2 regions of the Streptomyces sp. NPDC043680 genome follow, and region 1 is predicted to be linked to the other one. Evidence: riboswitches for the same ligand, from Rfam matches in the RefSeq annotation. Region 1 holds a riboswitch; the other holds the start of a gene.

The links. Region 1 has a riboswitch for S-adenosylmethionine ahead of thrC (threonine synthase). Riboswitches for the same ligand answer to the same signal wherever they lie in the genome.
Region 2: it holds a riboswitch for S-adenosylmethionine, as region 1 does, so the genes downstream of both, AC0666_RS14015 (aminotransferase class V-fold PLP-dependent enzyme) here and thrC (threonine synthase) in region 1, are expected to answer to the same signal.

What each region holds. Positions count from the first base shown of each region.
Region 1 covers NZ_JBWKCE010000006.1:105,906-110,118, forward strand. The annotation lists gene AC0666_RS15455 (alpha,alpha-trehalose-phosphate synthase (UDP-forming)) at 1-455, opposite strand, end outside; gene AC0666_RS15460 (glucosyl-3-phosphoglycerate synthase) at 502-1,479, opposite strand; SAM riboswitch class I at 1,676-1,828, shown strand; gene thrC (threonine synthase) at 1,846-3,120, shown strand; gene AC0666_RS15470 (MoaD/ThiS family protein) at 3,155-3,433, shown strand; gene AC0666_RS15475 (cold-shock protein) at 3,817-4,020, shown strand.
Region 2 covers NZ_JBWKCE010000005.1:363,651-367,863, reverse strand. The annotation lists gene trpD (anthranilate phosphoribosyltransferase) at 102-1,166, shown strand; SAM riboswitch class IV at 1,254-1,370, shown strand; gene AC0666_RS14015 (aminotransferase class V-fold PLP-dependent enzyme) at 1,588-2,976, shown strand; gene AC0666_RS14010 (DUF2785 domain-containing protein) at 3,048-3,836, shown strand; gene AC0666_RS14005 (Lrp/AsnC family transcriptional regulator) at 3,864-4,145, opposite strand; gene AC0666_RS14000 (rhomboid family intramembrane serine protease) at 4,142-4,213, opposite strand, start outside.

The DNA.
Region 1 (4,213 bases):
GGCACGAGCGCCAGCTGGTAGTCCTGCACCAGGACGCAGGCGCCCTCCGCCGCCTCCTGCGCGAGGGCCTGCGCGAAGGCCCGGTTGTACTCCGTGTACGCGCCCCACCGCCGCCGGAACTCCGCGTCGAAGACCGGCTCGCGCGGGATGTCGTACAGGTGGTGGTGGGTGAACCAGAGCACCGAGTTGGCGATGCCGTTGTACGCGCCGTCGTACACCTCGGGATCGATGTCCAGCATCCGGACGCCGGGCTCGGCGACGCCCCGGCGGACCGCCTCCCGGTCCGCCTCCGAAAGGGCCGCGCAGATCCAGAGCGTGTCCGGCTGCTGCGCGAGGGCCGCGGAGAGTCCGGAGACGAGTCCGCCGCCGCCGCGCCGGGCGGACAGGGCGCCCTCGGCGTCGAGGGAGTACGAGAGCGGGCCGCGGTTCGCTGCAACGAGTACCTGGGAAGCCATGCCGCCAACCTAGCCGGGGGCCGCCCTGCTCAAACCCGGATGTTCCTCACGCCACGCGGCGGCCCGCGTACTCCTTGATCTCCCTCATCGGCGGCCGCTCCTCGGTGTCCACGGGGTGGGTGCGCGGCACGAACCCGTCCGGCCCCCGCTCGAACTGGGTGAGCTCCGGCCGGACCAGGTGGGCCCGCGACAGCCGCAGCTGCGCCGTGCGGTAGATCGCCGCGGCCATCCGGCCCAGCGCCTGCCCGTCCTGGTGGCGGTGCAGCCGTACGCCCACGTCCACCTGGGCCAGCGCGTCCAGTCCGACCGTGTGCAGCGCGTCCACCAGCAGGCCCAGCTCGACGCCGTAGCCCACGGGGAACGGCAGGCGTTCCAGCAGGGAGCGGCGTACGGCGTACTCGCCGCCCAGCGGCTGCACGAAGCCCGCCAGCTGCGGCCAGTGCAGGTTCAGCAGCGGCCGGGCCACCAGCTCCGTGACCCGGCCGCCCTGGCCGGGGGTCTTGCCGGAGGCGAGCCCCTGGAGCTCCGGGCCGACCGGGCGCTCGTACATCGCCTTCACGAACTGCACGTCCGGTTCGGTCAGCAGCGGACCGACGATCCCGGAGACGAAGGCGGAGGAGAAGTCCCGCAGGTCCGCGTCCACGAAGCAGACGATGTCCCCGCCGGTCACCAGCAGCGAGCGCCACAGCACCTCGCCCTTGCCGGGCAGGGCCGGTATCCGCGGCAGGATCTCGTCGCGGTGCACGACGCGGGCGCCGGCCTCGGCCGCCACCCCGGCCGTCCGGTCCGTGGAACCGGAGTCGACGACCAGCAGCTCGTCGACGAGCGGGAGCGGCAGTCCCTCGATGAGATCGCGCCGGATCACCTCGACGATGGCGCCGACCGTCTCCTCCTCGTCCAGGGCGGGCAGGACCACGCTGACCGTGGTGCCCGTCGCCCGTTTGGCGGCGAGCAGCTGGTCGAGCGGTCGGTCGGCAGCGGACCAGGAGCGGTCCGCCAGCCAGCGCTCCACCTCATCCAGCACGATCGGTACTCCTGATTCCTCGGTGGGGTCCGGCCCATTCGGCCGAAAAGTGATCCATCTCGCGGTTCGGACGGCTGTCTCACCCGCCCGGGCACTTCGGTTACAGTCTTGAACAACGCGAAGGACCACGGCATGCCGGGGGTCCTCGTGCACAAACGCCCGGGTGCGCCACAGAGCGCGCGGCCCGGTGCCATACCGCTCATCCAGAGGGGCAGAGGGACACGGCCCGTTGAAGCCCCGGCAACCCTCCAGTCGGTTCTCGCGATGCGATACGCACGCCGCGGGGTCCCCGGCTAGGGAAGGTGCCAATTCCGTCTCATGGCGAAGTGCGCCATGGGGAAGATGAGGAGAAAGGGCCTCGCCATCATGGCTGCACAGACTGTTGCCACCTCTGTCGATCTCGGACCTGCCACCGGCCTTTCGTGTCGTGAGTGCGGTACCCGCTTCGAGCTGGGCCCCATCTTCGCGTGCGTCGAGTGCTTCGGGCCGCTGGAGGTCGCCTACGAGCTCCCCACCGGTGACCCCGAAGCCCTGCGCGCCGCGATCGAGGCCGGTCCGAACAACATCTGGCGCTACGCCCCCCTGCTGCCCGTCCCCGCCGACGTGGCCTCCAAGCCCAGCCTGAACCCGGGCTTCACCAAGCTCGTCGACGCCGAGAACCTGGCCAAGGAGCTGGGCGTCACCGGCAAGCTCTACGTCAAGGACGACTCCGGCAACCCGACGCACTCCTTCAAGGACCGCGTCGTGGCCATCGCCGTCGAGGCGGCCCGCGCCTTCGGCTTCACCACCCTGTCCTGCTCCTCCACCGGCAACCTGGCCGGCGCCGTCGGCGCCGCGGCCGCCCGGGCCGGCTTCCGCTCGTGCGTGTTCATCCCGCACGACCTGGAGCAGGGCAAGGTCGTCATGGCCGGCGTCTACGGCGGCGACCTGGTCGGCATCGAGGGCAACTACGACGACGTCAACCGCTTCTGCTCCGAGCTCATCGGCGACCCGCTGGGCGAGGGCTGGGGCTTCGTCAACGTCAACCTGCGCCCGTACTACGGCGAGGGCTCCAAGACGCTCGCGTACGAGATCTGCGAGCAGCTCGGCTGGCAGCTGCCCGACCAGCTCGTCATCCCGATCGCGTCCGGCTCGCAGCTGACGAAGATCGACAAGGGCCTCCAGGAGCTGATCAAGCTCGGCCTCGTCGAGGACAAGCCGTACAAGATCTTCGGCGCCCAGGCCGAGGGCTGCTCGCCCGTGTCGACCGCCTTCAAGGCCGGTCACGACGTGGTCCGCCCGCAGAAGCCGAACACCATCGCCAAGTCGCTCGCCATCGGCAACCCGGCCGACGGCCCGTACGTCCTGGACATCGCGCGCCGCACCGGCGGTTACGTGGAGGACGTCAACGACGAGCAGGTCGTCGAGGCCATCAAGATCCTCGCGCAGACCGAGGGCATCTTCGCCGAGACCGCGGGCGGCGTGACCGTCGGCGTGACGAAGAAGCTCATCGAGAACGGGCTGCTCGACCCGGCGCTGACCACCGTGGTCCTGAACACCGGTGACGGCCTCAAGACCCTGGAGGCGGTGGCCGCGGACAGCGGGCAGACCGCCACCATCCGCCCCAGCCTGGACGCGTTCCGCGCCGCCGGCCTGGCCTGACCATCCCCGCCGTTCCCGGAAAGGCAGTAGCGCCATGAGCGTCAACGTCCGCATCCCCACCATCCTGCGCACCTACACCGCCGGCCAGGCCGAGGTCCCCGCCGAGGGCGCCACCCTGGCCGAGGTCATCGAGTCGCTGGAGAAGAGCCACCCGGGCATCGGGGCGCGCATCCTGGACGACCAGGGCAAGCTGCGCCGCTTCGTGAACGTGTACGTCAACGACGACGACGTGCGCTTCGAGGGCGGTCTGCAGGCCGCCACGCCGGACGGTGCCGGGGTCTCGATCATCCCCGCCGTGGCCGGCGGCTGCTGACACGCGCAAACCGTAATTACCCCCTCCGTTAATAAGCGGAGGGGGTAATTCTGCTTGGTTGGGCGCGGTAGAGTTGGGGAAGTCCCCTCCGCTGTTCTTGCCCGCCGCATATGAGCGGGTCGCGTGAGGGTTGACATTGAGTCAATATGCATGCGCGGTATGGGGCTTTGGCGAGATTTGTCGGGCCCGAGTTGCCCCGGTAGATGCCAAATTTTCACTCTATTTCAATGTATCTGCGTGACCAGATTTCTCGTCGGATTGACCTGTTGCTCACAGCACCGGTGCGGATACATTCAGCCGCGGTCGAGGCGTTCCGGCGCAAGTTCTGACCCGGGACCGCGAAGTGCGGTCCTGCGCAAGGGCCAGTAATAGGGGAGTTAGGCATGGCTCAGGGCACCGTCAAGTGGTTCAACGCGGAGAAGGGCTACGGCTTCATCGCGGTCGACGGTGGTGCGGATGTGTTCGTCCACTACAGCGCCATCCAGATGGACGGGTACCGCACCCTTGAAGAGGGTCAGCGGGTCGAGTTCGAGATCTCGCAGGGCCAGAAGGGTCCGCAGGCGGACATGGTCAAGCTCGCCGTCTAGTCCCGGCGCGATCGACCACCGACGCATACGCACGAGGGCCCGCATCCCCGACCGGGATGCGGGCCCTCGTGCGTGTCGGGGTCGGCGACCCGCGCGGGGGTCCGGGTTGGGCTGAGCCGCTTGCACTCGAAGGGGTCGAGTGCTAATCATTGGCGTTAGCACTCTCGTGCTGAGAGTGCTACTACACAGGACC
Region 2 (4,213 bases), on a different contig from region 1:
GCGAGAGCCCCGTCCAGGGTCTGGACGGGGCTCTTTGCCGTCCCGCGGGGCTGGATAGGCTGAAGCCCTTCCCATTCGACGTGGACCTTCAGGAGCGGACCATGAACGTTGTGACCCCGGCAGGCGGCGACAGCGTGGCGGCCCGCAGCTGGCCGGGCATCCTCGACGCCCTGCTCGGCGGCCGGGACCTGCGGGCCGAGGACACCGCGTGGGCCATGGACCGGATCATGCGCGGGGAGGCCACCGACGCCCAGATCGCCGGCTTCGTGGTCGCGCTGCGGGCCAAGGGGGAGACGGTCACGGAGATCAACGGCCTCGTACGGACCATGTACGAGCACGCCAACCTGATCGAGGTGCCCGGCCGGACCGTGGACATCGTCGGCACCGGCGGTGACGGGGCCAAGACGGTCAACATCTCCACCATGTCGGCCGTGGTGGTCGCGGGCACCGGCGCCAAGGTCGTCAAGCACGGCAACCGGGCCGCGTCCTCCGCGAGCGGGGCCTCGGACGTGCTGGAGAAGCTCGGTGTCAACCTGGACCTGCCGCCCGAGCGGGTGGTACAGGTCGCCGAGGAGGCCGGGATCACCTTCTGCTTCGCGGTGAAGTTCCACCCGGCGCTGCGGCACGTGGCCGCGGCCCGCAAGGAACTGGGCATCCGGACCACCTTCAACTTCCTGGGACCGCTGACCAACCCGGCGCGGGTGCGGGCGCAGGCCACGGGCGTGGCCGACGCGCGGGTGGCCCCCATCGTCGCGGGCGTACTGGCCGAGCGAGGTTCCTCGGCGCTGGTGTTCCGCGGCGACGACGGCCTGGACGAGCTGACGACGACCGCCACGTCCCGGGTGTGGTGGGTGCGCGAAGGCCGGGTGGACGAGCAGCCCTTCGACCCGCGGGACGTGGGCATCGAGCTGGTCGACGTATCGCAGCTGCGCGGGGCGGACGCCTCGTACAACGCCGACGTCGCCCGCCGCCTGCTCGCGGGGGAGACGGGCCCGGTCCGCGACGCGGTCCTGCTGAACTCGGCGGCCGCCCTGGTCGCCCTGGACCCCGGCACCGGCTCACTGGAGGAGCAGCTGCGGGCCGGGATCGCCCGCGCGGCGGAGTCCGTCGACTCGGGCGCCGCCCGGGCGGCGCTTGAGCGCTGGGTGGCCGCCAGCAACGCATGAGGTGTGTTCGTTTTTGAGACTAGGCCCCGGTCCGGCATGTGGACCGGGGCCTTGTGCGCGGAGGATCTTGTGGCAGGATGCTGACCAGGTCACGAGTGACAGCGTTTAGGCCCCGGCTTGCTGTCCGGCAACCCTCCTTCCGTGGCGGGGTGCCCCGGGTGATGACCAGGTCGTAGGCAGCAAGGCCTACGGCAAGCGCGGATCCCTCGACACCAGGGGTCCTGGTCCATCGAGGAGCGTTTTCCGTGAGCAAGCGAATGCGATAGGGCGAATCCGCCCCTTCTTCACCCCTCGGACCAGGGTCACTTCCGTGCGCCCCCCCGTCGTCCGAGGACCTCCCCGTACCCCGGACGGCCGCCGAGCCGTACCCGCGTACGGGCACACCGAAGCCATTCCGCCCTGCCTGCCGGGAGATACCGCCATGTCCGCATCCCTGAACACTGCTGCCACCACCACCACCGCCACCGCCGTCGACCCCGCCTGCGCCGAACCGCTGCCGGTCCTCGGCCGGGACGTCACCGTCCCCCTGGTCACCGGCGGCGAGGTCACCTACGCGGCCCTCGACTACGCGGCCAGTGCCCCCGCCCTGCAGCGGGTCTGGGACGACGTGGCCGCGTACGCGCCCTACTACGGCAGCGTGCACCGCGGCGCCGGCTACCTCTCCCAGCTGTCCACCGATCTCTTCGAGCAGAGCCGCGCCGCGGTCGCCGAGTTCCTCGACTGCCGGCCCGCCGACCAGGTGGTCTTCACCCGGTCCACGACGGACTCCCTGAACCTGCTCGCCGCCGTACTCCCGTCCGACTGCCAGGTGTTCGTGTTCGAGACCGAGCACCACGCCTCGCTGCTGCCGTGGCGCGACGCCCAGGTCACCTACCTCAACGCCCCGCGGACCCCGGCCCAGGCCGTGGACACCCTGGAGCGCGCCCTGGCCGCACGCGAGCCGTACGGCCCCGCCCTGGTCTGCGTCACGGGGGCGTCCAACGTGACCGGCGAGCTGTGGCCGGTGAAGGAACTCGCGGCCGCCGCGCATGCCCACGGCGCACGGATCGTCCTGGACGCCGCCCAACTGGCCCCGCACCACCCCGTCTCCGTGCAGGAGCTGGACGTGGACTGGGTCGCCTTCTCCGGGCACAAGCTGTACGCGCCGTTCGGCTCGGGCGTGCTCGCCGGCCGGGCGGACTGGCTGCAGCAGGCGGAGCCGTACCTCGCGGGCGGCGGTGCCTCCCGGAAGGTCGCCCGGCGCCAGGACGGCGGCGTGGACGTCGACTGGCACACCACGGCCGCCCGCCACGAGGCCGGCTCCCCGAACGTCATCGGTGTCTACTCCATCGCCTCCGCCTGCCGGGCGCTGACGGAGGCGGGCTTCGACGGCCTCGTCGCCCGCGAGCAGCGGCTCGTCGCGAAGGTCCGCGAGGGCCTGGCGGAGGTCCCGGCGGTCCGGATCCTCTCCCTCTTCGGGGACGACGCCCCGCGCGTCGGGGTCATCTCCTTCGTGGTGGACGGCTGGAACAGCTCCCACTTCGCGGCCGCGCTGTCCGCCGAGTACGGCATCGGCGTCCGCGACGGCCTCTTCTGCGCCCACCCGCTGGTCCGCACCCTGCTGGGCAGCGAGCCGCAGGAGCCGGGCGAGTGCGGAGCGCCGGAGGCGGCGCCGGGGGAGCGGTCTCTGAACGCCATCCGCGTCAGCTTCGGCGCGGGCACCCCCGATGAGCACGTCGAGCGGTTCGTCCACGCCGTGTGGGAACTCGTCGCGGACGGGGCCAAGTGGCAGTACCGCACCGAGGAGGGCCGCTGCGTCCCGGCGGTCTGATCCCAGGGCGCCGGATCCCGTCCCGCCGATAATCGCTGGCCGGACGGGTGTCGGCTCCGTACTCTGCTGTCGTGATCACGTGGCAGGCCGTCGAAGACGCCGGATACGCCGTCCCGGAGGGACACGACCTCGACGACCTGGTCGCCGGGCTCTCGCGGGCTCTGGCCGATCCGGACCCCGAGGTACGGGACGGGGCGGCCTACTCCGTCCTGGCGACCTGGATCGCGCGCGGCGTGATCGACGCCCCGCGCCGGCGGGCCCTCGGCGACGAGATGGCCGCCCGCTTCGCCGATCCGCGGATCCAGGCCCGCACGTTCGCCCCCCTGGTGCTGGACATGCTGGTCGAGGCGGGCGAGTTCAGCCCGGCGTGGGTGGACGCCTTCGCGCACTGGTACCCGGCCGAGGAGGACCTGCGCGGCCACGACGACACCCTCGGCTGGCTGCACGCGGCCGCGCACGGGGCAGATCTGCTGGCCGCGTTCGGGCTGCGCCCGGAGGTGGACCCGGTACGGATGCTCGGCCTCGGCGCGGCGCGGCTGCTCGCGCCCACCCCGTACGTGTTCGACCAGCAGGAGGACGACCGACTGGCCCTCGCGCTGGCGCAGGTCCTGAACCGGCCCGGGCTCACCGGGGAGCAGGCCACCGGCTGGCTGTCGCCGCTGGAGGAGGGGATCCGGTCCATGGGCCGCGGCCCCGCCCCGGCGTGGGCGTCCAACACCATGCGCACCCTGCGGCAGCTGTACTACCTGGCCGACCGGGGCGTTCGTCCGCGTCCCGGCGCCGACCGGGTCCCGATGCGGCACGGGCCCGTGCTGCGGCAGGCGCTCGCCGCCGTCCTGGACCTGGTGGACGGCCGCTGAAGCGAGCCGCGGGCGGTTACCGCGCGTCTACGCGTCCAGGCCGATCGCGAAGGCGGCTTCCAGGTCGTGCTGGGAGTAGGTACGGAACGCCACGTGGGTGTCGGTGGCCTCCACGCCCGGGATCTTGCTGATGCGGCCCGGGATGATGTCCGCCAGGTTCTCGTGGCGGGCCACGCGGACCAGTGCGATCAGGTCGTAGGTCCCCGTGACGGAGTAGACCTCGCTGACGCTGTCCAGCGCGGCGATGGACTCGGCGATCTCGGGGATGCGGTCCACGCTGGTCTTGATGAGCACGATCGCGGTGATCACGGTTGGCTGTCTCCCTCGGTGGCCGTCGCTGGTCGACTCACTCTAGTCGTACGCCGGTAGCGCACCCA